DNA from 2 places in the Brachybacterium tyrofermentans genome. Region 1 is predicted to be linked to the other one. Evidence: predicted binding sites of a transcription regulator. Region 1 holds the regulator's gene; the other holds the start of a gene.
What was found. The regulator HrcA, encoded in region 1, represses chaperone genes, less so after heat shock. The targets are predictions, from matches to a motif close to TTNGCACTCGNNNNNNNCGAGTGCNAA.
Positions count from the first base shown of each region.

Region 2: a site for HrcA is predicted at 13,674-13,700, ahead of groL (chaperonin GroEL). Genes of this name have one in related genera too.

Region 1 is NZ_BAAAIR010000037.1:84,809-99,895, reverse strand. Features, by position in the region: gene ABD093_RS09595 (histidine triad nucleotide-binding protein) at 1-131, opposite strand, end outside; gene ABD093_RS09590 (NADPH-dependent FMN reductase) at 209-751, shown strand; gene ABD093_RS09585 (ABC transporter permease) at 834-1,691, opposite strand; gene ABD093_RS09580 (ABC transporter permease) at 1,684-2,511, opposite strand; gene ABD093_RS09575 (ABC transporter ATP-binding protein) at 2,508-3,566, opposite strand; gene ABD093_RS09570 (16S rRNA (uracil(1498)-N(3))-methyltransferase) at 3,985-4,773, opposite strand; gene dnaJ (molecular chaperone DnaJ) at 4,783-5,916, opposite strand; gene hrcA (heat-inducible transcriptional repressor HrcA) at 6,044-7,054, opposite strand; gene ABD093_RS09555 (DUF3097 domain-containing protein) at 7,198-8,094, shown strand; gene ABD093_RS09550 (DUF4870 domain-containing protein) at 8,257-9,114, shown strand; gene ABD093_RS09545 (iron chaperone) at 9,275-9,646, opposite strand; gene hemW (radical SAM family heme chaperone HemW) at 9,774-10,943, opposite strand; gene ABD093_RS09535 (MOSC domain-containing protein) at 10,940-11,638, opposite strand; gene lepA (translation elongation factor 4) at 11,694-13,586, opposite strand; gene ABD093_RS09525 (alpha-E domain-containing protein) at 13,790-14,707, opposite strand; gene ABD093_RS09520 (circularly permuted type 2 ATP-grasp protein) at 14,694-15,087, opposite strand, start outside.
Region 2 is NZ_BAAAIR010000034.1:18,743-33,829, reverse strand. Features, by position in the region: gene ABD093_RS07810 (transglutaminase family protein) at 1-952, opposite strand, end outside; gene ABD093_RS07805 (circularly permuted type 2 ATP-grasp protein) at 942-3,329, opposite strand; gene ABD093_RS07800 (AIM24 family protein) at 3,376-4,053, opposite strand; gene ABD093_RS07795 (serine/threonine-protein kinase) at 4,381-6,501, shown strand; gene ABD093_RS07790 (DsbA family protein) at 6,674-7,507, shown strand; tRNA gene ABD093_RS07785 (tRNA-Thr) at 7,581-7,652, shown strand; gene ABD093_RS07780 (variant leucine-rich repeat-containing protein) at 7,753-9,429, opposite strand; gene treS (maltose alpha-D-glucosyltransferase) at 9,738-11,519, opposite strand; gene ABD093_RS07770 (uracil-DNA glycosylase) at 11,618-12,295, opposite strand; gene ABD093_RS07765 (DUF3263 domain-containing protein) at 12,373-12,837, shown strand; gene ABD093_RS07760 (LytR C-terminal domain-containing protein) at 12,921-13,514, shown strand; gene groL (chaperonin GroEL) at 13,887-15,087, shown strand, end outside.

The sequences.
Region 1 (15,087 bases):
GCCTTCGGGGCCTGGTCGCGGAAGGCGATCACCTGATCGTCCTCATGGACCCGCTCCGCGGGGATCTCTCCGGCCACGATCCGGCAGAAGACGCAGTCCGGGTCGGACGGCGCGGCGGCAGTGTTTCCCATAGCGGCGAGTCTACGGGAGCGAGTCTGCGCACATCCCATTTGGGAGTCCGCGAGGGATATGAGAAGTTTTAACCATCATGACGAAACTAGGCATCATCATCAGCAGCGCCCGCCCCAACCGTGTCGGAGAGAAGGTGGCCCGGTGGGTCGCCGACTCCGCCCACGACCGGTTCGACATCGACCTCATCGACCTGCGCGAGATGGCCCTGCCGTCCTTCGACGAGCCCACGAGCCCGAAGTCCGGCGCGGAGAAGACCACCGATCACGGCCGCACCTGGGGCGAACGGATCGGCGCACTGGATGCCGTGGTGATCCTCACCCCGCAGTACAACGGCTCCTACCCCGGTGCCCTGAAGAACGCGATCGACTTCCTCTACGCCGAGTGGTCGGCGCTGCCCACGCTGCTCGTCGGCTACGGCTGGGGCGCCGCGGGCGAGGTGCTCCCGCTCCTGGAGGCGCTCATGCGACGGCTGGATGCCGACGTCGTCGGCAGCATCGGCCTCAGCTTCCGCGAGGACCTCTCGGTCGAGGGCGAGCTGTTCGTCACCGACGAGAAGTCTGCAGCCCTCGAGGAGGCCTTCGTCTCCCTCGAGCAGGCCGCCCTCGCCCCGGTCGGCTGACCCGACCCCCGCTCTCCGGGCCCCGTCGGCGCATCGCGTCGGCGGGGCCTTCTCGCGCTCCGAGCCCTCGCGGGCCAGCTGCTCAGTGCCCGGGGCTCGCGTAGTACCTCGAGAGGTGCCGGAAGACCGCGATGCCGCCGACGAGCACCAGCGGACCCACGACCGGTGACAGCTGGGCGAGCCACAGCGGCACGACCAGCTCCTCGGTGTGGTCGAGCACGAGCGCGGCCGGGAGATAGGCCATGAACGCGAGCGGGAGCAGGAACGTCAGCAGCCAGGCTCCCGCAGTGCCGAAGATCGTCATCGGATACGCGCCGAAGTCCGTCAGCACCCGGTCGATGGTGTCCTTCACGCGGGTCGTGGGCCCCATCGTGAAGTCGAGGCCGGAGATCCCGATCTGCAGACCGGCCTCGACCAGCCCGCCGCTGATCGCCGCGAGCGCCACGTACAGCACTGTCCACGGGGCCCAGCGGATATCGATCGACGTCGCCGCGACGCACAGGATCGTGACGCCCAGCACGAGGTCCCCGATCGTCCCGGGGCTGAAGAAGCGGGTGAGCAGCTGCAGCAGCGGCGGAGCCGGGCGCAGCAGATAGCGGTCCCAGTCGCCGTTGCGCACCACCTGCGCGCTGGCACGGTGCTGCCCGAAGTTGATGGTGCATACGCCGTGCGCCGTGAGCCGCAGCCCGTAGAGGAAGGCCACCTCGGCCACGTCCCAGCCGGCGATGGTGCCGAACGCGCCCAGCAGCACGCCGATGAAGGCGAGCTGGGTCCCCTGGAGGGCAGCGCTGCCGAGGAAGGTGAGGATCAGGTTCATACGGTGCACGCGCATGCTCCGCCAGGTGGCCCCCAGCAGGATGCCGTAGGTGCGCCAGGTCGGGACGGGACGGGCGAGCGACCGTCGTGCGCTCTGGGCGTCCGGCATCGTGTTCTCAGCCACCGAAGATCACCAGCCGCCGGATGGCTCGCCGCCACACCAGGGTGGCCAGGGCGAGCAGGATCACGATCCACAGGGCCTGCAGCCCGATCGCCTGCACCGTGTGCCACCCGGGATCTCGGTCCACATAGATCGACAGCGGGACGAAGACCTGGGCGGAGAACGGCAGCAGGGTGAGGATGCTCGTGAGCCAGTCCGGCATGAACCACAGCGGGATCAGGGCGCCCGAGGAGAACTGGGCGAGCATCCGGTAGATGAGGAAGGCGCCACCGGTCTCCAGGGTCCAGAAGCCCACGAGCCCCACGGTGAAGTTCACGATCAGGGCGATCGCGAAACCGAGGACCAGGGACAGCAGGCACGCGAGGCCGGAGACCCAGGAGCCGGGCAGGGCGATCGCCCCGAGCGCCAGGCCCACGACGAGGGCAGCTGCTGCGGCCGGCAGCTGCGCGATCGTGCCGCCCAGCTGTCGGGCCAGCGCCACGGGGACGGCCGAGACCGGCCGCATGACGTCGAAGGCGATGGCCCCGGTGCGAAGCCTCCCCAGCAGGGAGTCGAACATGAACGGTTGGAACAGCGTGGTGGTGAGCACGCCGAGCACGGCATAGGTGACGGCGTCGACCTGGGCGACGCCCGCGACGTCCGGACGCCCTCCGTAGACGGCGGTCCACACGAGGTGCACGAGGATCACCTGGAGCACGCAGGCCACGATCCCGGTCCAGGTGGACGCCCGGAAGGCGAACTGGGACCGCGCCGCATGGCCCACCGAGGCCCGCAGGGCGACGCGGACCTGCGGAGCGGACAGCCGCTGCGCGGGCGCGCTCACCGCTGCCCCGGGGCGCCCGGGACTCCGGTGCCTGGAGCTGCGGAGCCCGGACCGGCGGCGGCCGGTTCGACCCCGCGGTCGGTGTAGATCCGGCGGATCACGTCCTCGACGTTCGGCTCGCGGGAGGACAGATCCGTGATCTCCAGCGCGTTGGTGAGCCGGCCGATCGCCGCAGGGGCCGCGATCTGTGCGGGATCGAAGCGGAACGTCGCGCGCATCTCCTCACCGGCCGGGACAAGCGTCGTCAGCGTGAGGGCCTCGATCTCGAGGGACTCCGGGATCTCGGGCGCGCTCACCTGGATCTCCCGGAAGGGCGCGTAGCGGGCCCGGAGGCTGTCCAGCCCGCCGTCGTAGAGGATCCGGCCCTCATCGATGATGATCACGCGCCGGGCGAGCTGTTCGATATCGGAGATGTCGTGCGTGGTCAGCAGCACCGTCGTCCCCTCGGAGCGGTTCTGCTCCCCGATGAAGTCCCGGATCCGGGCCTTGGCGACCACGTCGAGTCCGACTGTGGGCTCGTCGAGGTAGAGCACGGGCGGCCGGTACAGCATCGCGGCCACGATGTCCCCGCGCATCCGCTGCCCGAGCGACAGCGAGCGCACGGCGGTGTCGAGGAAGGGGCCCATGTCCAGCAGGTCCACGAAGACGTCGAGCGAGCGGCGATAGTCCTCGGGTGACAGCCCGTAGAGCTTCGCGATCAGCTCGAAGGACTCGCGCAGCGGAAGATCTGTCCACAGCTGGGTGCGCTGTCCGAACACGGCACCGATGGTGCGGGCGTTGGTGCGCCGGTCCTTCCAGGGCACGATCCCCTCGGCCTCGATGTGCCCGGACGTGGGCACGAGGATGCCGGTGAGCATCTTGATGGTGGTGGACTTCCCGGCGCCGTTCGGGCCGAGGTACCCCACGATCTCCCCGTCGTCGATGCGCAGGGAGATGTCGTCGACCGCCCGCGTGGTGATCTTCTGCGTGCTGAAGAAGGACCGCAGGCCGGACATCCTGCCCTCGACCCGACGGGGCCTGCTGAACTCCTTGACCAGGTTCTCGGCGAGGATCATCGCCGCTCACCGGTCCCATCTGCGGTCGCCGGGGACTCGTGGCAGGTGTCGACGCGGCGCATAGCGGATGACACTACACAACCGTGGCCTGCCTCACACGGCGAACAGGGCTCGGAGGGGCCTGTGCCGCGGCACGGGACTCACGCGGACCGACGACGCGACGTCCCGGCGTCGCTCCCCACCTCTGCCCCTACCTCTGTCCCGATTCCTCAGAAACATCCCACGAGCGACACGAATCGAAGGAAAACCGCACCACAGCCCCTGCTCACCCCGAGCCAGACGCCGCCAGCACCGATTCCTCAGAAACGTCCCACGAGCGACACGAATCGAGGGAATCGGGGCGTGCGAGACGTCCGAGCTCCGATCTGAGCGGCGACGCGCGCTAGGCGATGGAAGCTCAGGGCAGGGCGAGGAAGGCTCAGCCCCAGCGACCGAGGAGCCCGCTGAGCACCGCGAGCGCCGCGGGCCCGGCGGTCGAGGAGCGCAGCACCTCGGGTCCCAGCAGCACCGAGCGGGCTCCGGCCTCGCGCAGTGCGTCGAGCTCCTCGGGGTCGATGCCGCCCTCGGGCCCCACGATCACGACGATCTCCTCGACCCCGTGCTCGCTCGCGGCCCGCAGCTCGTCGGCGAGCTCCAGGAGACCCACGGACTCCTGCTCGTGGAGGACCAGCACGAGGCTGCCTGCGGCGGAGCGCTCACGCAGGTCGGCGACGAGCTCGCGAGTGGTGGCCGGGGCGTCGACGACGGGGATCCCGGGCCGACGGCACTGCTTCACGGCGGCCCGCACCGTGCCGGTCCAGCGCGCACGACCCTTGGCGAGCTTCTCGCCGCGCCACACGGAGACGGAGCGGCGGGCGATCCACGGCACCACCCGATCCACCCCGAGCTCGGTGGCGGATTCGACGGCCTGCTCGTCGCGCCCGCCCGTCGCGAGCGCCTGGACCAGGGCGAGCTGCGGCAGTCGCTGCACCGCGGGCGCCGGGTCCGTGAGCAACCGCAGGTCCAGGGCCTCCTTGCGGGCGGCGGCCACCTCGGCGAGCACCTGATGGCCCGGCCCGTCGGTGAGCAGGATCTGCTCCCCCACCCCGATGCGGGCCACCTTGGCGGCGTGCTTGCCCTCGTCCCCGCCCAGGGTCAGAGCGTCACCCTCGCGCGCCGTCTCGAGAGCGGCGTCGAGGATCAGGAACCCGGGCGGGGTGGTGGGCATGTCAGCACCTCAGAGGTCGCGCAGGCGATCGCGGAGCTTGGCGAAGGGGCCGTGGCCCTTGCGCCGGGTGCTCTCGTCGCCGCGCAGGTCCGCGAACTGCTGGAGCAGATCGCGCTCCTCGTCGCTGAGCGTCGTGGGCACGGCGACATCGAGCACGACGCGCACGTCGCCGCGGCGCTCGCGCCGCAGCGGGGTCACGCCGAGGCCCTTGAGGGTGATCTCGTCCCCGGGCTGAGCGCCCGGCTTCACATCGATCTCCTGGGCGCCGTCGAAGGTCTCCAGCGGGATGGTCGCGCCGAGCGCCGCCGAGGTCATCGGCACGGCCATGGTGATCACCAGATCCTCCCCGTCACGCACGAACATCTCGTGCTCGGTGACGGCGAGCTCCACGAAGAGGTCACCGGAGGGACCGCCGGCCTCACCGGTCTCGCCCTCGCCGCGCAGCTGGATCCGGGTGCCGTTCTCGACGCCGGAGGGGATGCGCACGGTGACCGAGCGCTCGGAGGGCGTGCGCCCGTGGCCGGAGCAGACGGTGCAAGGGGTCTCGATGACGTCGCCGTGGCCCTCGCACGTCGGGCACGGCGCCATGGTCACCATCTGGCCCAGGAGGGACTGGGCGACGCGCTGGACGTGGCCGCTGCCGTTGCAGGCCGTGCAGCGGGTGGGGCTGGTACCGGGTTCGGCGCAGGCCCCGTTGCAGTGCTCGCAGAGCACCGCGGTGCGGAAGGAGACCTCCTTCTCGGTGCCGAAGACGACGTCGCGCAGGTCGATCTTGACCCGGCGCAGCACGTCGCCGCCGCGACGCTGGCGGGGCACGGGGCCCTGGTTGCGACCGCGCATGCCGGCGGCCCCGGCGAACATGTCGAAGATGTCGTTGACGTCGAAGCCGGCGCTGCCACCGAAGCCGCCGAAGCCACCGCCACCGCCCATGCCCGGGCCGCCGCCCATGTCGTACTGGCGGCGCTTGTCCGCGTTGGACAGGGTCTCGTAGGCCTGCGAGACCTTCTTGAAGCGCTCGGAGGCCTCGGGGTCGGGGTTGACGTCCGGGTGGAGGGTCCGGGCGAGCTTCCGGTACGCCTTCTTGATCTCCTCGGTCGAGGCGTCGCGGGAGACGCCGAGGAGCTCGTAGTAGTCGTCGTTCACGGTGAAGGATCCTTACCGGGGAGTCGGGGCGCCCGGGGCCGCAGATCGCGGCGGACGGGCACGGTCAGTGATGGATGCTGTGGGGTTCCTGCGGGGAGCTGGGGCGCCAGGCGTGCACGCCCCCGGGTCATTCGAGATAGCGCGACACGTACCGGGCGATGGCCTGCACGGTCGAGATGCCGGCGACGTAGTCCATACGGCTGGGTCCGAGGATCGCGAGGTGCGATCCTGCCCCGTATCCGGCGCCCACGACCGCCGCCTGATGCAGCGCTTGATCATGCAGCTCGGCGCCGATGCGCACTTCGACGGCACCCGGTGAGGCATGCATCTCGGTGAACAGGCGCATCAGCACCAGCTGCTCCTCCAGGACGTCGAGAAGCGGTTCCACGTCCCGGGCGAAGTCCTGGGCCGAGCGGGCGATGTTGGAGGTCCCGGCCAGCATGATCCGGTCCTCCGCGCGGGTCGCGGCCAGGGCTGCGAGCGCGTCCGCCACCTCGGTGGCAGCGGCGCGGTCCACGAGTGGCAGGGTCTCGCAGAGGTCCGTCAGAGGGCGCTGCAGGTCGGTGACCTCGCGCCCCGAGACGGCCCGGTTGAGCTGGTCGCGCAGCTCGCCGTAGAACTCGGCGGGTCGGGGGGAGAGCACGGGGACGGTGCGCTGATCGACCCGACCGGATTCGGTGATGAGCACGACCAGCAGCAGAGACTCGGCGACCTTGACCAGCTCGACGTGGCGGATGCGGGCCTGGCGCCGCGCCGGGTACTGCACCATGGCGACCTGCTGGGTCAGCTGCGCCATCAGGCGCACGGTCCGGCCCAGGAGCTCCTCGACGTCGCCGACGTCCTCCAGCAATGTCCGGATCGCCCGGCGCTCGGGGGCGGACAGCGGCTTGACCGTCGCGACATGGTCGACGAAGGCGCGATAGCCCTTGTCGGTCGGGATCCGGCCCGCGGAGGTGTGGGGCTGATGGATCAGACCCTCCTCCTCGAGCGAGGACATGTCGTTGCGCACCGTCGCGGCGGAGACGCCGAGCTCGTGGCGGTCCAGCAGCGACTTGGAGCCGACGGGCTCACGGGTGGAGACGTAGTCCTCGACGATCGCGCCGAGGATCTGCAGCTTCCGGGCGTCCGTGTCCCCCACCTCCCTGCGTTCCGTCGTTGCTTCGAGTCTCGTCCGACGGGGCCGACCGCGGCCTCGGGGACCGCTGGCACTTACCCGCGCCGAGTGCCAATCCTACGCGTCCCCGGCGGTGCTCGCGGAGAGGTGTTCGCCACGAGGGTAAGGTGTCGCGCGTGCCTGCAGCGTCCGATCACTTCCCCGACCGGTACGGCCATGACGTGCTGTCCTCCGGTCCCCCTGCCCACCATCGTCGCCGCCCGGTGGCCCGCGAGGTCCCCGCGCAGCGCGATCTCGTCGTCGAGGAGGCCTCGACCGGCTTCACCGGCGCCATCACGCGGGTCGAGAAGATCGCCGGCGAGATGATCGTCGAGCTCGAGGACGGCCGGGGCGCCCGACGCACCTTCCCCCTCGGCCCCGGGTTCATGATCGACGGCGGGCCCGTCGTCCTCACCCGGGCCGCGGCACGAGCGCAGGCGCCGGTGCGCAGGCGTTCCGCGAGCGGGTCGGTCTATGTCGAGGGCGCCACGGCGCGCACCGCCCGCGCCTCACGGATCTGGGTCGAGGGCACCCACGATGCGGAGCTCATCCAGAAGGTCTGGGGGCATGACCTCCGTATCGAGGGCATCGTCGTCGAGCAGCTGGAGGGCGCGGACAACCTCGTCGAGCGGGTGCAGGAGTTCGGCCCGTCGGCCGGTCGCCGCCTGGGGATCCTGGTGGACCACCTGGTCCCGGGCTCGAAGGAGTCCCGCATCGCCGCCGACGTCATGAAGCTGGGCGGCGCGCGCGGCAACGTCGCGGTGCTCGGCCACCCGTATGTCGACGTCTGGCAGGCAGTGCGTCCGGCCCGTGTGGGGCTGCGGGAGTGGCCGCACATCCCCAAGGGCACCGATATCAAGGTCGGCTCGCTCGCCGCTCTCGGCTGGCCCCATGCGGACAAGTCCGACATCGGACTGGGCTGGAAGCGGATCCTGTCCACGGTGCGCTCCTATGCCGACGTCGAACCGTCGCTGTCCGGCCGGATCGAGGAGCTCATCGACTTCGTGACCGTGGACCCTGCCTGATCCTGCCTGACCCGGTCTGCACCGATCCGACGCACCGCACCCGGGGGAAAACCCCCAGGTGATCCGGCGGTCCACTCCCGTGATCCCCCGTGATCGTCTCGTTAGGCTGTCTGCATCAGCCAGCGGTCGACCCCCGAGGTCGGCCCCGTCGAAGAAGGAATCATGAGCCAGACTCCGCACCCGCACGATCCGTTCGGCAACGAGCCCAGCGCCGACGTTCCCGAGCAGCCGGCCGCCTCGAACCCGTACTCCGAGGACCAGGCGAGCCCCACCTCCGACCCGGCCCTGCACCCGCACGACCCCTTTGCCGCGAGCACCCAGCCCGCAGGTGCCTCCGCCCCCTCTGCCGGCTCGGCGGCCTCGGCCGCTCCAGGTCCGTACGGCCCCGGTTCAGCGGGACCGCAGTGGTCCGCTGCGGAGCCCTCTGCCGCCTCGCCGTACGGCGCGCCCGCCCCGTCAGCCGACGGCGGCAACGCCCAGGATCCCTACGCCGCAGCCGCCGGGGCAGGCCCGGGCCAGCACGGCGGATACGCCCAGCAGGGTGCGTACGGTCAGCAGCAGGCCCCGCAGGCCGGCCCGCAGAGCACCGATGTGCCGCCGCCCGGCACGAAGGGCGTCTTCGAGGGGCAGCTCTCGGGCCCGGGCCTCAACGACTCCGACACCCGCATGTGGGCGATGTTCTCCCAGCTCGCCGTCACGCTCGGCCACGTGGTCAGCTGGGGCTTCCTCGGCTGGGTCGGGCCGCTGATCATTTTCCTGGTCTACAAGGACCGCAGCCGCTTCGTCCGCTTCCATGCGGCGGAGGCCCTCAACGGAGCGATCACGGTCGCCATCGCGACGGTCGTCCTCTGGGTGGCCATCGGAATATTCGGAGTGCTGACTTTCACTGTCGGCTGGGCGCTGTTCCCTCTGGCCGGGATCCCTGTCCTGATCCAGCTGGTCTTCTCGATCCTCGGCGCCGTCAAGGCGAACCAGGGTCAGTGGTGGAGCTACCCGTTCAACCTCCGCCTGGTGAAGTGACCAGCCAGCCGGTCTGACCTGCACCGGAAGCACCGACGAGGGCCCGACGATCGCTGGATCGTCGGGCCCTCGTCGGTGCTCGGAGCGACGAACAGAGCCGACGGACGAAGCCGACGGACGAGCGAGGACCGAGGACCGGCGCTGTCCGTCCCCTCCCCCGCTACTTCCACAGCACCCCGTCGTCCTCGAACTCGCGGATCCGGTACGCGATCATCCGTCGGAGCAGGGCGCTCGGGACATCCTGGTCATACGGGATCTTCACGCTGCCCATCCCGGTCTCGACGTCGCTGAGCTCATCGTCGAACGCTTGCCGCGTGGTGGGAGTGACAGTGACGTTCGTGTGCTTCGCGTGCGCGCTGATGACGAACAGGATCGTTCCCTGAGCGTGCAGGTACGCAGGGTGCCCCCATTTGATGGCCTCGATCGCCTCGGGTGCGGCCTCCAGGGCGAGGCCATGCAGCTCCTGCAGTCGCGACCGCGCAGGCTCGTCGTGCGCGGCGATGAAGTCGTCGATGCTCGTGGGCGTCGTCATCGCCCCAGTGTCGCCCCACGGCAGCGGAGTGTCGAGGACGACGAGCCGACGCGGACCGGGCGCATCGCGGGCCAGCGGATCGGCGGGTCAGCGGATCAGCGGGCCAGCGGGCCAGCGGGCCAGCACGTCAGGGCACGAGGTCCCGGATGACGGCGTCGGCGAGCAGGCGACCCTGACGGGTGAGCACCGCGCGGCCGGCGTCGAGAGCGTCGGCGTCGAGGTGGCCGCGATCCCGATGCACTGCCAGCTGAGGGCGGGTCTCCTCGGGGACCTCGTCCACGGACAGGCCGTCCACGATCCGCAGCTCGAGCATGATCCGCTCGAGCAGCCGATCCTCCACGGAGAGCAGCTCGGAATCCGCGACCGGGAGGGAGCCGTCGGTCATCGCCGCCGCATAGCGGCTGGGATGCTTCAGGTTCCAGGAGCGCATTCCATCGCGATGGCGATGCGCCCCGGGACCGATCCCCCACCAGTCCCCGCCGCGCCAGTAGGCGAGGTTGTGCCGGGACCGCTGGTCCTCGGTGCGGGCCCAGTTGGAGACCTCGTACCAGGAGAGACCGTCGGCCATGGCGAGGTCGTCGACCAGCTCGTACTTGTCGGCCATGTCGTCCGGATCCGGGGCCTCGAGCTCGCCGCGACGCAGCTGGCGGGCCATCGCGGTGTTGCCCTCGATGATCAGCGAGTAGGCGGACATATGGTCCACGTCGCAGGCCAGCGCGGACTTCACGGAGGTCTCGACATCGGCGAGAGTCTCCCCCGGCGTGCCGTAGATGAGGTCCAGACTCACCGACAGGCCTGCCTCGCGGGCCCAGGCCACGGCCTGTGGCACCCGCTCGGGATCGTGGGTGCGGTCCAGGGTGCGCAACACCGAGGGCACGGCGGACTGCATGCCGAAGGAGACCCGGGTGATGCCGCCGGAGGCGAGGCGCGACAGGGAGGCACGGGTGACGGAGTCCGGGTTCGCCTCGGTGGTGACCTCGGCGTCGTCCGCGAGCGGGATCAGCGTGCGCAGGTGGTCGAGCATCGCGACGAGGTCATCGGCGGGCAGCAGCGTCGGGGTGCCGCCGCCGAAGAAGACCGTCGAGACACGGTCGTAGTCATACCCGGCGTCGCGGTCCGCGGCGAGGGTCAGGTCCATCTCCCGCATGGCGTTGCGCGGATACTCCGCCTGGGAGCCGCCGCCGCCGAGCTCGGTCGCGGTGTAGGTGTTGAAGTCGCAGTACCCGCAGCGCACCGCGCAGAACGGGACGTGGATGTAGACGGAGAGATCGCGCCCGGAGGTGGGTCCAGAACTCATCGCTCACCCGCCAGGTGCCGCTCGGTGCGTGCGGCGAGCTCGCGGTGCAACGCCACGCCGCTGGTCCGCGACCAGGTGTCGAGAGTACGGCTGAGGTCCCGGTCGCGGGCGCCGCCGTAGGCCGCGGCGACGCTCACGCCGTGGCCCGGGGTCAGCTCGACGACGACCGGGTCGCCGGCGCGCACCTCGCCCGGCACGAGCACCCGGAAGTAGACGCCGGTGCGACCGCGGCGGTGGTACTGCGCCCGGAAGTCGTCGGTGCCCATCCACCGCTGGAACGTCATGCAGGGAGTGCGCGGTGCGGTCGCCTCGAGCAGCGCGGTGCCCACGCGCACGCGCGCACCGATCTCGAGATCATCGACGGCGAGCCCCTCGATCAGCAGGTTCTCGCCGAGGGAGCCCGGAGGCACCTCGCGGCCGAGCTCCTCGGCCCAGTGGGCGGGCTCGGCGGCATCCACGGCGTAGACCGCCTGGTCCGGCCCGCCATGATGGGCGCGGTCGGCCTGGATATCGGCGTAGAGGCCGAGCTCGCCGATCTGCACCGGGCCGTCGACCGGGCGCTTGTCGATCGCCGTGGTGCCCACGCCGCCCGCGTCGGGGTGCAGCGCGGAGACGACGCAGACGGCCGCGACGGTGCCAGCGGATCCGGTGGCCGAGGTGGCCACCGGATCCGTGGACGCAGGATTCCTGGTCACGAGTTCCTCCTGAGGTGGGACATGGACCGGTGAGGGCTGGACTCCCCGTCGGCCGTCACTTCTTCTTGGAGTCCTTGGGCATGTCGCCCTCGTCGGAGGAGAGCGCGGCGATGAAGGCTTCCTGCGGGACCTCGACGGATCCGATGTTCTTCATGCGCTTCTTGCCCTCCTTCTGCTTCTCCAGCAGCTTGCGCTTACGGGAGATGTCGCCGCCGTAGCACTTGGACAGCACGTCCTTGCGCATGGCGCGGATGTTCTCGCGGGCGATGATCCGAGCACCGATGGCGGCCTGGATCGGCACCTCGAACTGCTGGCGCGGGATGAGCTTCTTGAGCTTCCCGGCCATCTCGACGCCGTAGTTGTACGCCTTGTCGCGGTGCACGATCGCGCTGAAGGCATCGACGGGCTCGCCCTGCAGGAGCATGTCCACCTTCACGAGATCCGCGGTCTGGGAGCCGGAGACGTCGTAGTCCAGGGAGGCGTAACCGCGAGTCTTGGACTTCAGCTGATCGAAGAAGTCGAAGACGATCTCCGCGAGAGGCAGCGTGTAGCGCAGCTCCACACGGTCCTCGCTGAGGTAGTCCATGCCGCCGAGGTTGCCGCGCTTGGACTGGCACAGCTCCATGACGGCGCCGATGAACTCGGCGGGCACCAGGATCGTGGCCTTCGTGATCGGCTCGCTGATCTCGCTGACCTTGCCCTCGGGGAAGTCGGAGGGGTTCATGACCTCCACCTCGGTGCCGTCCTCCATGACCACGTGGTACACGACGGACGGGGCGGTGGAGATCAGGTCGAGGTTGAACTCGCGCTCGAGACGCTCGCGGACGATCTCCAGGTGCAGCAGGCCCAGGAAGCCGACGCGGAAGCCGAAGCCGAGCGCGGTGGAGGTCTCCGGCTCGTAGTTCAGCGAGGCGTCGTTGAGCTTGAGCTTGTCCAGGGCGTCGCGCAGCACCGGGTAGTCGGAGCCATCGATCGGGAACAGCCCGGAGTACACCATCGGCTTGGGGTCCGCATAGCCCTCGAGCGCCTCGGTCGCACCGCGGATCGAGGTGGTGATGGTGTCGCCGACCTTCGACTGGCGCACGTCCTTCACGCCGGTGATCAGGTAGCCCACCTCGCCGGGACCGATGCCCGGGGTGGGATGGGGCTCCGGGGAGCTCACGCCGATCTCGAGCAGCTCATGGTGCGCGCCGGTGGACATCATGTCGATGCGGTCACGGGACTTCAGGGATCCGTCGATCATGCGGATGTACGTGACCACGCCGCGGTAGGTGTCGTACACGGAGTCGAAGATCATCGCGCGGCAAGGCGCGTCGGCATCGCCCACCGGGGGCGGGAGGGTCCGGACGACGTGGTCCAGCAGGTCCTCCACGCCGAGGCCGGTCTTGCCGGAGACCCGCAGCACGTCGTCCGGTTCGACACCGACCAGCTGGCCGATCTCCGCCGCATACTTCTCGGGCTCGGCACCGGGCAGGTCGATCTTGTTGAGCACCGGGATGATGGTGAGGTCGTTCTCCATCGCGAGGTAGAGGTTCGCGAGCGTCTGCGCCTCGATGCCCTGCGCGGCGTCGACCAGCAGGATCGCGCCCTCGCAGGCGGCGAGCGACCGGGAGACCTCGTAGGTGAAGTCCACGTGGCCCGGGGTGTCGATCATGTTCAGGGCGTAGTTCGTGCCGTCGACCTGCCAGGGCATGCGCACGGCCTGGCTCTTCACAGTGATGCCGCGCTCGCGCTCGATGTCCATCCGGTCGAGGTACTGGGCGCGCATGGCGCGTGCCTCGACCACCCCGGTGATCTGGAGCATGCGATCGGCGAGCGTCGACTTGCCGTGGTCGATATGCGCGATGATGCAGAAGTTCCGCAGCCGCTCCTGGGGTGTCGACGCGGGAAGGATGTCCCGGGCCTCATCGGCCGCGATCCTCGGGGTCACCGGCTTACGTCCTCTCATCACAGCGAGCCGCTGCGCGGCTGCGCAGGGCAATCGGTTCATCGTCTCATGGGGGCCGCGCCCCGTCCCGCCCCGCCGTCGCCCATGGACCGACGTCACACCTCGGCGCGCGGTCCGGAGGGCGGTCGGGAAGGCGGTGCCGAGATCAGGTCGCGGGGCGGAAGTCAGGTCGCGGGGCGGAACGTCAGGTCGCAGGGTGGACGTCAGGTGGCGGGGTGGAAGTAGGTCGTGCCCAGGGCGCGGGTGACCGCCCCGGTGACCTTCTGGAGCTGTTCCATCTCGTCCTCGAAGTCCGCGACGATGTCGTCCAGCGAGCGGAACCGCAGACTCGCCGCCGCCCGCCCCACGATCCGTCGGCCCGGCTCTGCCGTGCCCATCCGGTCGAAGGAGCTGCCGTGCAGCTTGGCGAGGGTCTCGAGCGCCTCGTCGATCTCCAGCAGGCAGTGCGCCGCCGAGCGCGGGAAGATCGAGTCCAGCAGCAGGAACTCGATCGCGTGGGAGGCGCGCACCCGGCCCCGGTAGGACCGGATGTACGCCTCATGGGCGCTGCAGCTGCGCAGCAGCATCACGGTGGCGGCATCGGAGGAATCGTCCAGATCGTGCGCCTGCAGGATTCGGGCGATCATGTCGACCCGCTCCAGCAGCTGACCGATCCGCAGGAACAGCCAGGCCTCGTCACGGGTCATCGAGGAGTCGACCAGCCCGTTGACCACGGCGCAGCGGTCCTTCGCGAACTGGAACGCGCCATGCATGCGCGAGGGGCGCACGCCGCGCGGCATGCCCAGGGTGGTCGTGTTCAGCGACTCCCAGACCTCGGTGGACAGCGCCTCACGGGCTCCGCGCGCGTTCTCGCGGGCGGTCTGCATCGCTCCGGCGACCGACGAGGGATTCTGCCGGTCGGTGACGAGCCGGTCGAGCACCCGCTGCACGGTGAGGTCGGCCTCGTCCGTTCCCCCGCTCCCGAAGATCTCGTAGACCCCTGCGCAGGCGACGGGGACGTCCAGGGAGGCGTCCTCCGTGATCGACTGGAGCATCACGTCGAGGATGCGGGCGGTCTGATCGGCACGCTCGACATAGCGCCCGATCCAGAACATCGAATCGGCGATCCTACTGAGCATCATCGGCCTCCTCCTCATCCGCCGCGGCGGCCCCGTCGGTGCTGGTCCCGGCGGGGCCTGCTCCCGAGTCCGGCACGGTCTGCCCGTCCTCGGGATCCAGCGCATCCTGCAGGTCCAGGAGCGGAATAGCGGACGTGACCGGGTCGGGCTCCCGCGTCGGCTCCTCCGAGTGGTCCTCGGGGAGGTCGTCGTACTCGTCGTAGTTCCCGTCCAGCGGATCCTCGATCCGCTCCTCCTCGGCCGAGGACTGCGACCGGGCCTGCGCGGAGATCGCCCCGGTCCCGGCGGCCGCCGGCCGATCGGTCGCGAGCACCCAGGTGTCCTTCGATCCCCCGCCGCGCGAGGAGTTCACGATCATCTCGCCCCGTGGGAGCGCCACCCGG
Region 2 (15,087 bases), on a different contig from region 1:
CTACATTGAGGGTGCTGGTCGCTCCGGGCGGTCCGACGACGATGCCCTTCAGCGGCGGGACGTCCGCATAGTCGCGCCCCCAGGCGGTCGTGACGAAGCGCTGGTCCACGAAGGTGCGGTTGGTGGGATCGATGTCCACCCAGCCGATGCCGGGCACGAGCACGCTGAGCCAGGCGTGGGAGGCGGCCGAGCCGATCATCTCGTCGGCCGGCTCGGTGACCAGGGCGCCCTCGGAGGACGGCGCTGTGCGCAGGTAGCCCGAGACGTATCGGGCGGCGAGGCCCGCCGCCCGCACCGCGGCGACCCCCACGTGCGCGAAGTCCTGGCAGACCCCGTGCCGTTCCGCGAGGACTTCCTCGAGCGTCGAGGTCACCGTGGTCGCGCCGGAGTCATAGGTGAAGTTCGCGTGGATCCACCCGGTGAGATCCGCGAGGCAATCCCCGATGGGGCGCTCCGGCGTGAACACGCTCGCCGAGATCTCGTGGGCCTCGCCCTGGTCGGGGATCCGCGGCGACGGGTGCACGAAATCGATGCTCTCCGCGGGCAGGAGCGGGCCCCAGTGATCCGGTCCGCACTGCTCCCAGGGGCGTGACATCGCCTCGGCGGGGTAGCGCCGCTCGGAGACGGTCACCCGGGCATGGGAGTGCACGTCGAGCTGGGAGTGGGGGCCGTCGACCAACAGATAGGTCGAGGAGTTGCCGTAGAAGTCGGTATGGGCCGTGAGCCGGGTGGGGACCGGGTCCACGACCACCTCATGGGAGAGCACCCGCTGGTACGGGGTGGCGCGGGGCTCGACGTGGGCGCGCCCGTAGTTCCGCGAGACCGGCTTCGCATAGCGGTAGCTGGTCAGGTGGTGCACGAGGTAGTCGACGGCGTCGGCCGACGGATCATCCTCGCCGCGCAGCGGGATCTCGGGCGCGTGCTGGCGGGCCTGCTGGTGATCAGACATCATCGATCCCCCATCGGGAGGTGGACTCCGAGGGTCGGAAGAATCGGTTCTCCAGTGCCGTGGCGAGCTCGCGCAGGGACCCGATCGCGGCGTCGGCCTCCTCGAGCATCGAGGTCGGGGCGCCACCGCGCGCCGCCGGCGTCGGGGCCGACGGGGGAGCCGGGGTCGGCGTGGGAGCCGACGGGGGACCGGGCACCGAACCGGACGGGGAGCCCGACGGGGAGTCGGACACCGTTCCCGGCGTCGACGCGGGCCGCAGCAGCTCCTGCGGCTGCCAGGAGCCGATGCGCGAGCGCAGCGCGGTCAGCGGCGCCCGCAGCTCGGGCGAGGGCGTCACCTCCGGCAGTCGGTCCAGGGTGGAGTTCAGCCGGTCCAGCTGGAAGGCGATCGAGCGGGGCAGCGTGGTGTCGTGGAGCAGCAGCTCGAGCAGGAGCTCGGGCTGCACCGCGGCATGGAACGTGCGCCGGTAGGAGGCCCCGGATTCCGTGATCAGGGCGACCGCCCCGGCGATGCGGGCCTCTGCGGCACGGGTGCGGCGGTGTCCCAGGGTGGCGCGCAGCAGGGACAGCAGCCCCATGGTCCTCTCCAGCTTGCGGCCCACCTCGGTGAGATCCCAGCCGAGGTTGCGGGGCATCGAGTCGGCGACCGCCCCGGACAGGGTCAGGCAGCCGTCGACGATGTCCGTCAGGCCCTGCTCGAGGGGCCGGTTCTCGCTGCCGGCCAGCAGGTGGAAGCTGCCGCGCATGCGGGCGATGACCGGCCAGACGTCGTCGGAGATGAGGTCGCGCAGGGTCCGGGTGGTGTGCGCGAGGGAGGCATAGGACTGGGCGAGCGACCCGGGACGGCCGCTGTCCGTGAGCAGGCTGGAGATCTCGCTGCGCACCGACTCCGGATCCTGCGCGTCCAGGTCCAGGAACCCCGGATACGTGGTGGTGACGTCGGTGACCGCGCCCAGCAGGACGGCCTGCGCGGTGCCGGCGGAGGCGCTCCGTTCCGAGCCCAGATCGTTCGAGGTGTCCAGCACGGTGCGCAGCAGCCTCGCGGTGGAGTCGACCCGTTCGAGGTAGCGGCCGAACCAGAACAGGTCCGAGCCGATGGACCGGGTCATCGCCGGATAGGCGGTGAGCACTCCGAGGTCCACACCGGCGCCGTTCGCCGGGGCCGAGCCCGAGTCGGCGGCACCCTCGGGCAGGGCGAAGCTCTCCGGGACCGTGACCCAGATGTCCTTGAGCGCCTCGGGGGCCTCGTCATCGGTGTGGGCGACGCCGCCGGGTAGCACCTCGTAGCCGTCCTCCGAGGCGATCACCAACAGGCGCAGCCGCGCCGGGCGCTCCACCAGCTCGTCGCCACCGGCAGGATCCGACGACAGCCACCGCGACGGCTCTGCGCCGGGGGACTCGCCGGTGGGCCGGGCTGCGGGACGCAGCTGGAGGTCCTCGTGGAGGATCTGGCGGCACAGGTCCGGGAGAGCGGCGCGCAGGGCGGGGTTCTCCAGCAGCCCGGCACCGAAGGGGTTGAGCATCTCGACGTCGCCGCAGCGTGCGGCCTCGACCAGCCCGGTGACCCCGCCGTACGGGGTGGGGCCCAGGTCCAGCGGATCCAGCTGGGCGGAGGGGAGCAGACGGACCAGTGCGTCGACCGTGTCGCCGGGATCGGAATCCACGCCGGGCAGGCGCAGCGTCAACGAGCCCGACCCCGTCTGCAGATCGCCGACCGAGACCACAGGAGAGCCCAGGAGGTTGGCGAGCCAGCTTTGATCGAACGCGCGCAGGGGGTCGTCCGGGTCTCCGGCGGTGAGCACGACGGTCCTCCCGGCGCGACCGTCGGTGCGGGTGCGCCGGTGCAGCGCCGTGCGCACGGTGTCGAAGAAGGGATGCAGCCGTCGAAGCTCCGTGGAACGGTACAGCGACGGCGCGCACCGTGAGAGGACCCGCCGCAGCTCGAGGGCGAAGCCTGCCCCGTCGGGCACGTCCACGCTGTCCTCGAGCACGACCCAGCTGCCATCGGCCTGACGGGCGACGGTGCTGGTCACGGCGAACAGGTGGGTGGCGCCGCGGGAGGGGATCCCGATCGCGGAGCGCAGATAGGCGGGATCCTGGAGCAGCTCGGCGGCCGGGGCGACGTCCGTGCCGAGCACGGTGCGGGGGCCGTAGAGGTCGGCGTAGAGGGCGTCGAGCAGTCGCACCCTCTGGATCAGGCCTGCGGAGAGCGTGTCCCAGTCCTCGGCGTCCAGGACCACCGGGACAGGGTCGATCACGGGTGTCGGCGCGGAGACGTCGGCGGCGAACATGCTCGCCGCCGACGTCGCGGCCAGGCGCCGGCCTCGAGGGCCGAGCGCGGCCAGCTCGTCGACCGGTGCTCCGGGTGCTGCGATTCTCACCGGACCATCGTAGGCATCCGGAGCAGGTCGATGCTGGATGCTGCGGTCAGGAACTGCTGGGGATCTGGATGCCCTCGGAGGGCTGGACCACGACGAAGCCCGGGCCGTGGAAGCCCAGCTGGAAGGACTCGCCGGAGCCGCGCCCGATCAGCGAGCCCATCTTGAAGTCGTTCTTGATCTGGGGCTGGAGGTTCGCCGACCAGCACACCGCCGCCTGCGGATCCACGAAGGTGGGCTGCTGGGAGCAGTCCAGGAGCATCGGCGGGCCGTCCGAGGTCACGGCGACCATGCCCTGTCCCTGCAGGAACAGGTTGAACAGACCGCCGGCCATGAAGCCCGCCCCGCCCAGGGACTTGATGTCCCACTGGATGGAGCTGTCGAAGGCGAGCATGTTCTTCGTGTTCAGGGTGAGGGCCTCGCCCTCGAGCTGGATCAGGAAGATCTCGTCGGCCTGGCGGGCATAGAAGATCTCCCCCTGGCCGCGGGTGCGCATCATGTTGCCGCCCTCGCCGGTGGCCATCTTCTTGAGCAGCTTCATGCCGCCGCCGGAGCCCTGGTACGAGAAGTCCATCTGCCCCTGGTAGGCGACCATCGCGCCGGAGGCCGAGATGATCTCGGGAGCGTCGGGGGTCAGCGAGCAGCGCAGCAGCTTGTTGGACTGCAGTGCCCACCGGTCGGTCGTCTGTCGTTCCTGATTGGCCGCGTCGAACAGATTTGAGCGCATGGGAGCCCTTCCTCTCGGATGCCGGGCCGTGGCCGCGGTCACCGCGGTGCCCACCGCACCGCTCGGGGATCGTCTCACGAGGAGGACCCGTCATGGGAGCGCATGAGCACATCCGGGACGGTGCGCCGCGGGCTCCGCGTGCGCATCTGCGGTGCGGGCCGTGTGGGGGAGCGGTGAAGTCGGCGCGATCGGGGTCCAGTGCCTCGTAGCATGGCGGTCATGGTCGAGCATCCGTCTGCCGGTTCCCCCGGGCCCACTGGGCACTCCGGGCATTCCAGGTCGCCGGGAACGTCGAGGACGTCGCGCAGCACGCGGCAGGATCCGCGCTTGACCGCGCTCGCCGAGGACTCCGGCTACGAGATCCTGGGTCGGATCGGCGCGGGGGGCATGGGGATCGTCTACCGCGCCCATGACGCGGACGGCCACGACGTGGCGATCAAGCTGCTGCGCCACGAGATCTCCGACGACCCCCGGGCGCGCGAGCGCCTGGCGCGGGAGGTCGCCGCGCAGAAGCTCGTGCGCAATGACAACATCGTGCGGATCCTCGATGCCGAGCTCGAGTCCTCCGACGCCTTCGTCGTCACCGAGTTCGTCCCGGGTCCCACGCTCGAGGATGCGGTGCGGGTCAACGGCGGGCTGCATCCGGAGGCGGTGCGCGAGATCGGCCTGGTCATGGGCGACACCCTGCATGCCATCCACCGCTCCGGCGTGATCCATCGCGATCTCAAACCCAGCAACATCATGCTGCGGGGGACCTCCGAGGAGGATCTCGCGGTCTTCGATCCCGACGGCGACCGGCTCGATCCGGTGATCATCGACTTCGGGATCGCGATCGCCGCCGAGGAGTCCCGTCTGACGTCGACCGGGCTGGTGATGGGAACGGCCGCCTACCTGGACCCCGAGGTGATCCGCACCGACCACACCGGCGAGGCCGGGGACTGGTGGTCCTGGGCGGCGCTGCTGTCCTTCGCGGCGACCGGCCGCGATCCCTTCGGCAGCGGGCGCGCCGATCTGGTGTTCCTGCGCGCCGAGCGTGGTGAGCTCGACGTCGAGGGGCTCCCCGTGGAGCTCGCCGACTGGCTGCGCTCGGCCCTGCAGTCCGAGCCGGAGAAACGGCCCGCCCCGCAGGATCTGCTCGCGCGTCTCGCAGAGCTCGACCTCACGCGCTTCGAGGACGCCGGGCCGACGGAGGCTCTCCGGGCCGACGGGTCCACCGCCGCGCTGCCCGCGGCTGCGGGTGCAGCTGCGGGCGCGGCCGCCGTATCCGGCGCGACAGCAGCCGGCGCGACGGCATCCGGTGGGACCGCCGGGACCGAGGCGATGGACAGCCGCTCGACGGGGGCCGGCGACCCGCCCACGGAGATGCTCCCGGTGACCGGCACGCCGAGCGAGCAGGCCGCCGACGGCACGACCGACAGCTCCGCCGAGCAGCCCACCCAGGCACTGCCGCGCGTGGGCACCCCGCAGGACGCTCCGATGGAGGCGCCGACGGAGGCGCTGCCGCGGCAGAGCACACCGGTCGAGGCGCCCACGGAGGCGCTCCCGGTGTTCGCCGCCCCGACGCAGCAGCTGCCCGTCATCCCACCGGCCCCGGCGGAGCAGCAGAGCTCCGGCTTCCCCGGACCCTCGGCGCATCCGGTCCAGCGTGGCCCCCACCCGCCCTCCGCGGCGCCCGTGCAGCAGGCGATGCCTCCCCAGCAGGCTCCCCAGCAGCACCCTCATCCGGTGCACCAGCAGCCGGCTCCTCAGCAGCTCGCGCCGCAGCAGCCTGCGGGCCAGCAGTTCGGGCCGCAGCAGGGCGTCCCTGGTGCCGACGGCAGTCAGCGGATGCTGGGCGCCTGGGCCACCCCGCTGCCACCCCGACGGCCGTTCCTGGTGTGGATCGGCCACCTGCTGATCGTCACGCTCGCGGCGGTCGCCCCGTATGCGGCGCTCGCGGTGTTCCTCCTGCTCGGTGCGCTCGCCCGCACCTGGGAGCGGTCGCACAACGCGGTCGCCGGCAAACGCCTGCGCGGCTCCACGGGATCCGGGCCGGCGTGGGCGGCAGGGTTCGCGAGCCCCTTCCGCTTCCTGCTCGGTCTGCTCGAGATCGCGCTGCAGGCACTGTTCCCACTCATCCTCGGGGTGCTCGTCGGGATCGCCCTCGACGCCGCCTGGACGCTGCTCCAGGGGGCCGCGCCGCCGGACGGGGCCGCGTATGCGACCGCGATGGCGGTCACGCTGCTGATCACGTGGGTCGGGATCGGCAGCCGGACCACCCGCAACGGCGCGCACCGGATACTCGATTCGGCCGCCCCGGACAGAGTCTGGACCGCCGTGGTGCTCGTGCTGCTCATCCTGCTGCTCGGCGCTGTGGTCTTCACCGTGCTCGCCCGCGAGGGCGTGGTCGACTACTTCCCCTTCCCCGACGGTCCCACGCTGGAGGACATCGCCATCTGGCGCCGCTGAAGCGGCGTGCGCGCCGCGCCTGAAACGGCCCGTCGCGCGCAGCATCGCCCCCGTCGGCGGATCCCGTCGGCGTGAAGTGGCCCATCCATCCCGTTCCCGCCCAGGGATCGACGGTTAAACTCTCATCGACCTGTTACCCACCGCAGCCCCGGATCGGGGGCTAGGAGCATTCATGGCCGCGTCCGGTTCGTCGAAGTCAACGCCGTCGAAGTCGGCGCAGGAGCGTCGCGAGGCGCAGCGGGAGGCCCTCCGCCAGCAGCGCCAGAACGAGCTGCGCCGCCAGCGCACCGTGCGCACCGTGGTGATCGCCGTGATCGTCGTGGTGGCGCTGGCCATCGCGACCGGTCTCGGGGTCCTCATCTACCGCTCCGCGCAGCCCGAAGGTCCCGTCGCGGTGCCGCAGAGCATGAGCGAGGACCAGCCGTACCTCACGTTCGGCGCCCCGGAGGACTCCGGGAAGCCGGTGCTCGAGATGCACCTGGACTTCATGTGCCCCATCTGCGGCCAGTTCGAGGAGATCAACGGCAAGGACGTCCAGAAGATGGTCGACGACGAGGAGGTCACCCTCCACCTCGTGCCGCGGCGCCTGCTGGATTCGGCGTCGACCACCGGTGACTACTCCACCCGTACCGCGGCCGCGATGGTCGCCGTGTACGAGGAGGACCCTGACCAGGCGATGGCCTTCATGCAGCTCCTCTTCGCCAACCAGCCGGCGGAGAACTCGGCCGGTCTCACCGATGATCAGATCTGGGCCTATGCGAAGGAGGCCGGAGCGTCGGAGGACGTCAAGGCCACGATCGACGCCAAGACCTATCAGCCGTGGGTTCGCAAGGTCGCCGAGCCGTACGCGAAGGACAAGACAGAAGGCACGCCCTACGTCGAGATCGACGGCACCCAGTTCCAGGACTGGGTCACCCCGGGCGCCCTGCGCGAGGCCGTGCTGGCCGCAGGCGGCAAGTCCGCGGCCTCCGACGCCGGTGGCGCCTCGGACGCCGGTCAGGGCTGATCGGACTGTCTGCAGGGCCCTCAGGGGTCCTCTAGACTTCCGGGTGCGGTCGAGGCATCGGCCGCATCCGCCCGCTGGAGTGGCGCAACGGTAGCGCACCTGTCTTGTAAACAGGTGGTTGCGGGTTCGATTCCCGTCTCCAGCTCGTGAGAGGACCCCCTCGGATCGTCGATCCGAGGGGGTCCTCGTCGTTCGTGGTGCGTGGTGCGTGGTGCCCGAGCGGGTCGACGCGGGAGGTCAGCGGATCAGAACGTCTCGTACGACGCCCGGTTGACCGAGAAGCCGTGTCCGGTGTCGGTGTTCCAGCAGGTCATTCCCTCGGAACGGCTGGTGCAGGCCGTGTTGCCGTGCTTGGCGCTCTCCTCGTACTCGAGCGTCTCGGCGGTGTCGCTGAGGTACGAGGACCCGCAGGCGCGGACGGCGGTGCCCTTGCTGACCTTCATCGAGAAGGGACCGTCCGAGCAGTCCTCGAGCCCGGCGCCGGTGAAGCCGCGCTCCACGATCGAGCAGGCCACGGTGTCCTTCTCGAGCTGGCAGGTGATGTTCCCGGAGGGGGACCGGAGCTCGGTCATCTCGTGCGCACCATCGGGGGCGGGGGAGACCGGCTCCTTCGAGGGGGTCTCCTCCTCCGTGGTGGTCGGGGCCTCCTCGGGAGCGGAGGAGGGCGCCTCCTCGGCGGAGGGGGAGCTGTCGCGCTGGTACTCGTCGTCGTTGCCGGCCAGCAGGGCGCGGGCCCCGAAGCCGCCGGCGATCAGCAGCACGATCGCCAGCAGGAGGCAGCAGCCGCCGGCGAACCACAGACGGCGCCGCGACGGATCGGTGCCCTCGGGCGACTCGGAACCCGCGGGAGGCGGCGGAGATCCAGCGCCGTGCTGCGCCGCAGCCGGGCCGGAGAACGCCGGCAGACCGTAGGCGGCTGTCGGGGTCGGCTCCACCGGGTGCTGAGGCTGCGAGGCAGAGCCCTGCCATGAAGCCGCTCCGAGCCCCGGTGCGGCTGCCGCAGGCCCGGCCGACGGCGGGGCTGATGCGGTGGACGGTGACTGTGCCGGGGGAGAGACCGGTCCGGGCGAGACCTGTCCGGACTGCGCGGGTCCGGTCGGTGCCGGTCCGGACAGTGCAGGACCGGTCGACGCAGATCCGGACGTCAGCGCTGCTGTCTCGGGAGGGGCCTGAGCGGCGGGAGGCGAGGCAGGCGCTGCGGGCGATCCCGCGGCGCGGTCTGCCCCGCCGGCAGCAGCTCCTGCCGCCGCGGCTCCGGCTCCGGCGGGGCCGACGGTCGACGGTGAGGCGCTCGACGGTGAGGCGCTCGACGGTGAGACGGCCGACGGCGAGATGCTCGACGGCGAGGCGTTCGACGGCGACGTGGAAGGGTTCACGGGGCCCAGCGGGACCACGCCGCGGTCCTCCGCGACCCGCACTCTCACCGGTCCGGATCCGCCGGTGGATGACGTTCCGTCGGCCCGATGCGTCGCGTGGCTGCCTGCTCCGTCGGCGGGCTGGGACGCCTCTCCCCAGAGCCCGTCCTCGGAGAAGTCGCCCCAGACGGAGACCTCGTCGGGCTCATCGCTCTCGTCGGGCTCTTCGCCGGAGTCGCGGGACTCCTCGGCGTCGCCGCCCTCGTCGGACTCATCGGACTCGCCGGGGCTCTCGTCCTCGCGGGACCTGGCGGGACTCTCGTCCTCGCGGGTCTCGTCAGAACTCTCGGCCCGAGGTGCCTCGGCTGCGCCGCTCGAGGACTCCTCGAAGGCCGCCTTGGCCCAGGGGTTCGTGGCCAGGATCCATTGCCGTGCCACCTCGGGACAGGACGGGTTCAGCACGATCAGCTTCTGCAGCTGGGGATGCTTCTCGGTGAGCTCGAGAAGGCGCTCCGGCGTCGTGCTCGGGTCGCGTGCTTCCTCTGCGGCTGATCGCGGCTCCGTCACATCCCACTCCCTCTGCATAGACACGGGCTCACGGGGGCGCCCAGGACCGGTTCGGGCGCGGGTGATCGCGCCGAGAACCCCCGAGAGTCTGACACCACGCACGGCGACGGTCCACCTCGGCCCCTTCCACGGCGTGCTCGCCCAGCCGCTGCGGAGCGCTCGCGCGCGGGATGACCAGCGCTCCTGCCGGGAGTGTCCGGGGCGGGTCGGCACGGGCCGACGGTCCACGCGCCGCGTGACGCACCGCATGGCCGTGCATCCCCCGCGGCGACCTCAGGCCGGCACCGCCAGGACGTCCAGCACGATGATCACTCCTCCGCGGCGATCACCGGCATGGCGGTGGTGACGGTCATCGGCTCCCCGTCGGGGTGCAGCTCGCGCACCTTCAGCCAGTAGTAGCCGTGCGCCCCGAGCATCACGGTCAGCGAGCCGTCCTCCGCGACGGGCGGGAACTCATGGCCCCCGAACAGATCACGCACGGTGCGCCGTGCGAGCCCTCCGAAATCGAGGCTCGCCGTGACCGGCTGCCCGGACAGGTTGAACACGCACAGCAGGGTCTCCGCATGGAAGGACGCCTCCTCGCCGTGCTCGGCGCCGTCGTAGGTGCGGGTGAAGGCCAGCACCCGGTCGGAGTCCGCCGGGACGTTGCGATAGGCACCCATGCCGAAGGCCTCGTGCTCCTTGCGCACCGCGAGCATCCAGCGCACGAAGTGCAGCAGCGAGCTCGAATGGGCCATCTGCGCCTCCACGTTGGTGGTGGCGTAGTGGTAGACGAGGGACTGGATCACCGGCAGGTACAGCTTGCCGGGGTCGGTGATCTCGCTGAAGCCGGCGTTGCGGTCCGGGGTCCACTGCATCGGGGTGCGCACCGCGTCGCGATCGGTGAGCCAGATGTTGTCGCCCATCGCGATCTCGTCGCCGTAGTAGAGGAACGGGGAGCCGGGCAGCGACAGCAGCAGCGCGTGGATCAGCTCGAGCTCGCCGCGGGAGTTGTCCAGCAGGGGTGCGAGGCGCCGACGGATGCCGACGTTCGCCCGCATCCGGGAGTCCGGTGCGTACCAGCCGAGCATCGCGGAGCGCTCCTCGCCGGTGACCATCTCCAGGGTCAGCTCGTCATGGTTGCGCAGGAAGGTCCCCCACTGAGCGCCCGTGGGGATCTCCGGGGTGTCCTCGAGGATGTCGATGATCTGCCGGGCGCTGCCCTCGCGCAGGGCATAGAACAGGCGGGGCATCACCGGGAAGTGGAAGCACATGTGGCACTCGGGCTTGTCGTCGGTCCCGAAGTAGTCCACGACGTCGCTGGGCCACTGGTTGGCCTCGGCGACGATCACCCGGCCCGGCCAGTGCTCGTCGACGAAGGTGCGTAGCTCGGCGAGGAAGTCGTGGGTGGCAGGGAGGTTCTCCCCGTCGGATCCCTCTTCCTCGAAGAGATAGGGGATCGCATCGGCCCGGAACCCGTCGATGCCCTTGTCCATCCAGAACCTCACCACGTCGAACATGGCCTCGCGGACCTTCGGGTTCTCGAAGTTCAGATCGGGCTGGTGGGAGAAGAAGCGGTGCCAGAAGAACTGGCGGCGCACCGGGTCGAAGGACCAGTTCGACTCCTCGGTGTCCACGAAGATGATGCGGGCCTCGGAGTACTTCTCGTCGGTGTCCGACCAGACGTAGAAGTCGCCGTACGGGCCCTCGGGATCCGAGCGGGACTCCAGGAACCACGGGTGCTTGTCCGAGGTGTGGTTCATCGGCAGATCGATGATCACGCGGATGCCGCGCTGATGGGCCTCGGAGACCAGACGCTCGAAGTCGGTGATCGACCCGAACTCCGGCAGCACCGCCTCGTAGTCGGCGATGTCGTAGCCGCCGTCGCGCAGCGGGGAGGCCATGAACGGCGGCAGCCAGAGACAGTCGATCCCCAGCCACTGCAGATAGTCCAGGCGCTCGATGAGGCCGGTGAAATCACCGGTACCATCCCCGTTGCCGTCCGCGAACGCGCGCACGAGCACCTCGTAGAAGACGGCCTTGCGGTACCAGTGGGGGTCGTAGTCGACCCCGGGACCCTGGGGTGAGAACTGGCTGGGGTTCAGGGGCATCGGATCCTCCGCGGCAGTGAGGGTGGGCCGGGCGCTCGGCGTGCCCCTACAGTAGTGCGCTTCCGAGGTGCCGCGGAGTACGCCGTCGGGCCCTGTCGTCACTCGGGGATCCGCCAGTCGATCGGGGAGGCGCCCTGTGCTTCGAGAAGCTCGTTGACCTGGGAGAACGGACGAGACCCGAAGAACCCGCGGGAGGCGGACAGCGGGCTGGGATGCGGGCTCGCGACGTAGGGCACCTCGCCGAGCGCCGGGATCAGCGACTGGGCATCACGACCCCACAGGATCGCCACGAGCGGCCCGCCTCGAGCGACCAGTGCCTGGATCGCCGCGTCGGTGACCTGCTCCCAGCCCTGCTTGCGATGCGAGGCAGGAGCTCCCGGAGTCACGGTCAGGACCCGGTTCAGCAGCAGCACGCCCTGGTCCTGCCAGGCGGTGAGGTCCCCGTGCGCGGCCCGCGGGATCCCGAGGTCGCTCTCCAGCTCGGTATAGATGTTCGCGAGGGACCGGGGCAGCGGCCGCACGTCGCGGTGCACGGCGAAGGAGAGCCCGAGGGGATGACCCGGGGTCGGGTAGGGATCCTGGCCCACGATGAGCACGCGCACCTCCGACATCGGCCGGGTGAAGGCCCGCAGCACCGCATCGCCCTCAGGGAGGTATCCGCGGCCGGAGTCGATCTCGGCGCGCAGGAACTCGCCCAGAGCATGGATCCGGCCCTCGACGGGGGAGAGCGCGCGGGCCCAATCGGTGCTGATGGTCTCGGTGAGCGGGGTCGGCATGTGAGCAGTCTTCCACCGCCCGGGGCGGTGCGGCGAGCCGGATTCGGGAGGGGCCCGCTCCCGCGTAGCCTCGACCCATGCCCGTCGACCCTGCCCAGGATCCCGACCGCGCCCAGCGCGGGACGGGCCGCGAGCCGGGCCGTGAACCGGATCACGACATGGGTGCCGCGAGGGGCGGTGGCGTGGGGGACGTCGGCCTGCTGGGGGACCCTGCGGAGGGCTCCGAGCCCGGCGCCGGCCGCGGTGACGCGCCGGACGACGTGAGCGACCAATCACTTCCGGGTCCGCAGGGCGGATTGGTCGAGCGCGACCGGATGATCCTCGCGCTGGAATCCCGCACCTTCCGCTACGTCGGCGCCAAGGAGCGCGCGATCCGCGAGGAGATCGGGATCTCGAAAGTGGCCTATTACGTGCGCCTGAACTCGCTGCTCGATGATCCGGCGGCGCTGCGGGCGGCACCGGCCGTGGTCAACCGGCTGCGCGGCCGACGCACCTCCGAGGACGGTGCCGCGCCGAGCCGCGGCACCGGTCGCGTCGCCTGAGGGACCGTCCTCGCCGCCCGACGGAACGGCCGACGGGGCGTGTGCTCCACACCCTCACCGCGCGAAGCAGGTTTAATGGGGCCGTGGCTGATTCCCAGTATCCCTTCCCGCCGGACCGATTCGATGACGAGGCCGACGCCGTGTCCTTCCACGGCGCGCATCGCGCCGAGGAGCCGTTCTGGCGCCAGAACCTGCTCTACATCATCATCATCGGAGCCGCGCTCGTGATGCTGATCGTGCTGCTCTTCCTCATCGGCGGCCGAGGCGGCGACGGCGACGAGCGCGCTCAGGATCCGACGACGCCGGCCGCGAGCGAGTCCAGCGAAGCACCTGCTGAGGAGACCACGGAGGAGGAGACTCCCGCCCCCGAGGCGGACAAGTCCATCCCGATCCAGGTCATCAACGCCGGAGGGATCAACGGTCTGGCCGGCAGGTGGCAGTCCACGCTCGAGGACTCGGACTGGGCCGAGGTCGGCGTGGGCACCGCGGACAACGTCCAGCAGGAGCCGGTGGTCTTCTACCACGACCAGGAGGACGCCGAGACGGCTCAGGCCCTCGCGGACGAGGTCGGTGCCGGGGAGGCCCGGCAGAGCGACGAGTACGAGGCCCGCATCACCTACGTGGCCGTCGACGATCCGGAGTCCGGCAACGACGAGGAGGGCGGCGACGAGGGCTGATCGCCGCCGCACTCAGCACTTCGGACGCGCGCCGCTCTTCCCACCGGAACGGGCGGCGCGCGTTCTGCTGTCTGCTGTGATTCCGGTCGGCCCAGAGCGGAATGGTGGGATCCGGGCCTCTGGAGTTAGCACTCTCCGGCTCCGAGTGCTTATGATGTTCTGGCACTCGATGATCGAGAGTGACAGCACCTCCGGGTGTCGCCGCGCTCGGGAGTCGTGAGCCTGATCGGACAGCAGAACACTGCTGACCGGCCACGAACATTCCGGCCCCGTGAGGGGCTCTGCGCCGTGGGACATGAACACGGTGCGGGGTCTCGTCCGTCGCGGGCACAGGGTCGGGTGGACACCACACCACACGGGAGAGATTCCACAATGGCCAAGCTCATCTCTTATGACGAAGAGGCCCGGCGCGGTCTCGAGCGCGGAATGAACCAGCTCGCCGACGCCGTCAAGGTCACCCTCGGTCCCAAGGGCCGCAACGTCGTGCTCGAGAAGTCCTGGGGCGCGCCCACCATCACCAACGACGGCGTGTCGATCGCCAAGGAGATCGAACTCGACGATCCCTACGAGCGCATCGGCGCCGAGCTCGTCAAGGAGGTCGCCAAGAAGACTGACGACATCGCTGGCGACGGCACCACCACCGCCACCGTCCTCGCCCAGGCCCTCGTCAAGGAAGGCCTGCGCAACGTCGCAGCCGGCGCCAATCCGATCGCGCTCAAGCGCGGCATCGACCAGGCCGTCGCCGCGGTCTCCGAGACCCTGCTCAAGCAGGCCAAGGAGATCGAGACGAAGGACCAGATCGCTCACACCGCGGGCATCTCCGCTGCTGACCCGGCCATCGGCGAGCTCATCGCCGAGGCGCTGGACAAGGTCGGCAAGGAAGGCGTCATCACGGTCGAGGAGTCCAACACCATGGGCCTCGAGCTGGAGCTGACCGAGGGCATGCGGTTCGACAAGGGCTACATCTCGCCCTACTTCGTCACCGACGCCGAGCGCCAGGAGACCGTGCTGGAGGATCCCTACATCCTCCTGCTGTCCTCCAAGGTCTCCTCGGTCAAGGACCTGCTGCCGCTGCTGGAGAAGGTCATCCAGGCCGGCAAGCCCCTCGCGATCATCGCCGAGGACATCGAGGGCGAGGCCCTCGCGGTCCTCGTCGTCAACAAGCTCAAGGGATCCTTCAAGTCCGTGGCAGTCAAGGCCCCGGGCTTCGGCGATCGCCGCAAGGCGATGCTGGAGGACATGGCCATCCTCACCGGTGGCCAGGTCATCGCCGAGGAGGTCGGCCTCAAGCTGGAGACCGCCGGTCTCGAGCAGCTCGGCCAGGCGCGCAAGATCGTCGTCACCAAGGACGAGACCACCATCGTCGAGGGCACCGGCGACGCCGATCGCATCGCCGGTCGCGTGTCCCAGATCCGTGCCGAGATCGAGAACTCGGACTCGGACTACGACCGTGAGAAGCTCCAGGAGCGCCTCGCGAAGCTGGCCGGCGGCGTGGCCGTCATCAAGGCCGGTGCGGCGACCGAGGTCGAGCTCAAGGAGCGCAAGCACCGCATCGAGGATGCCGTGCGCAACG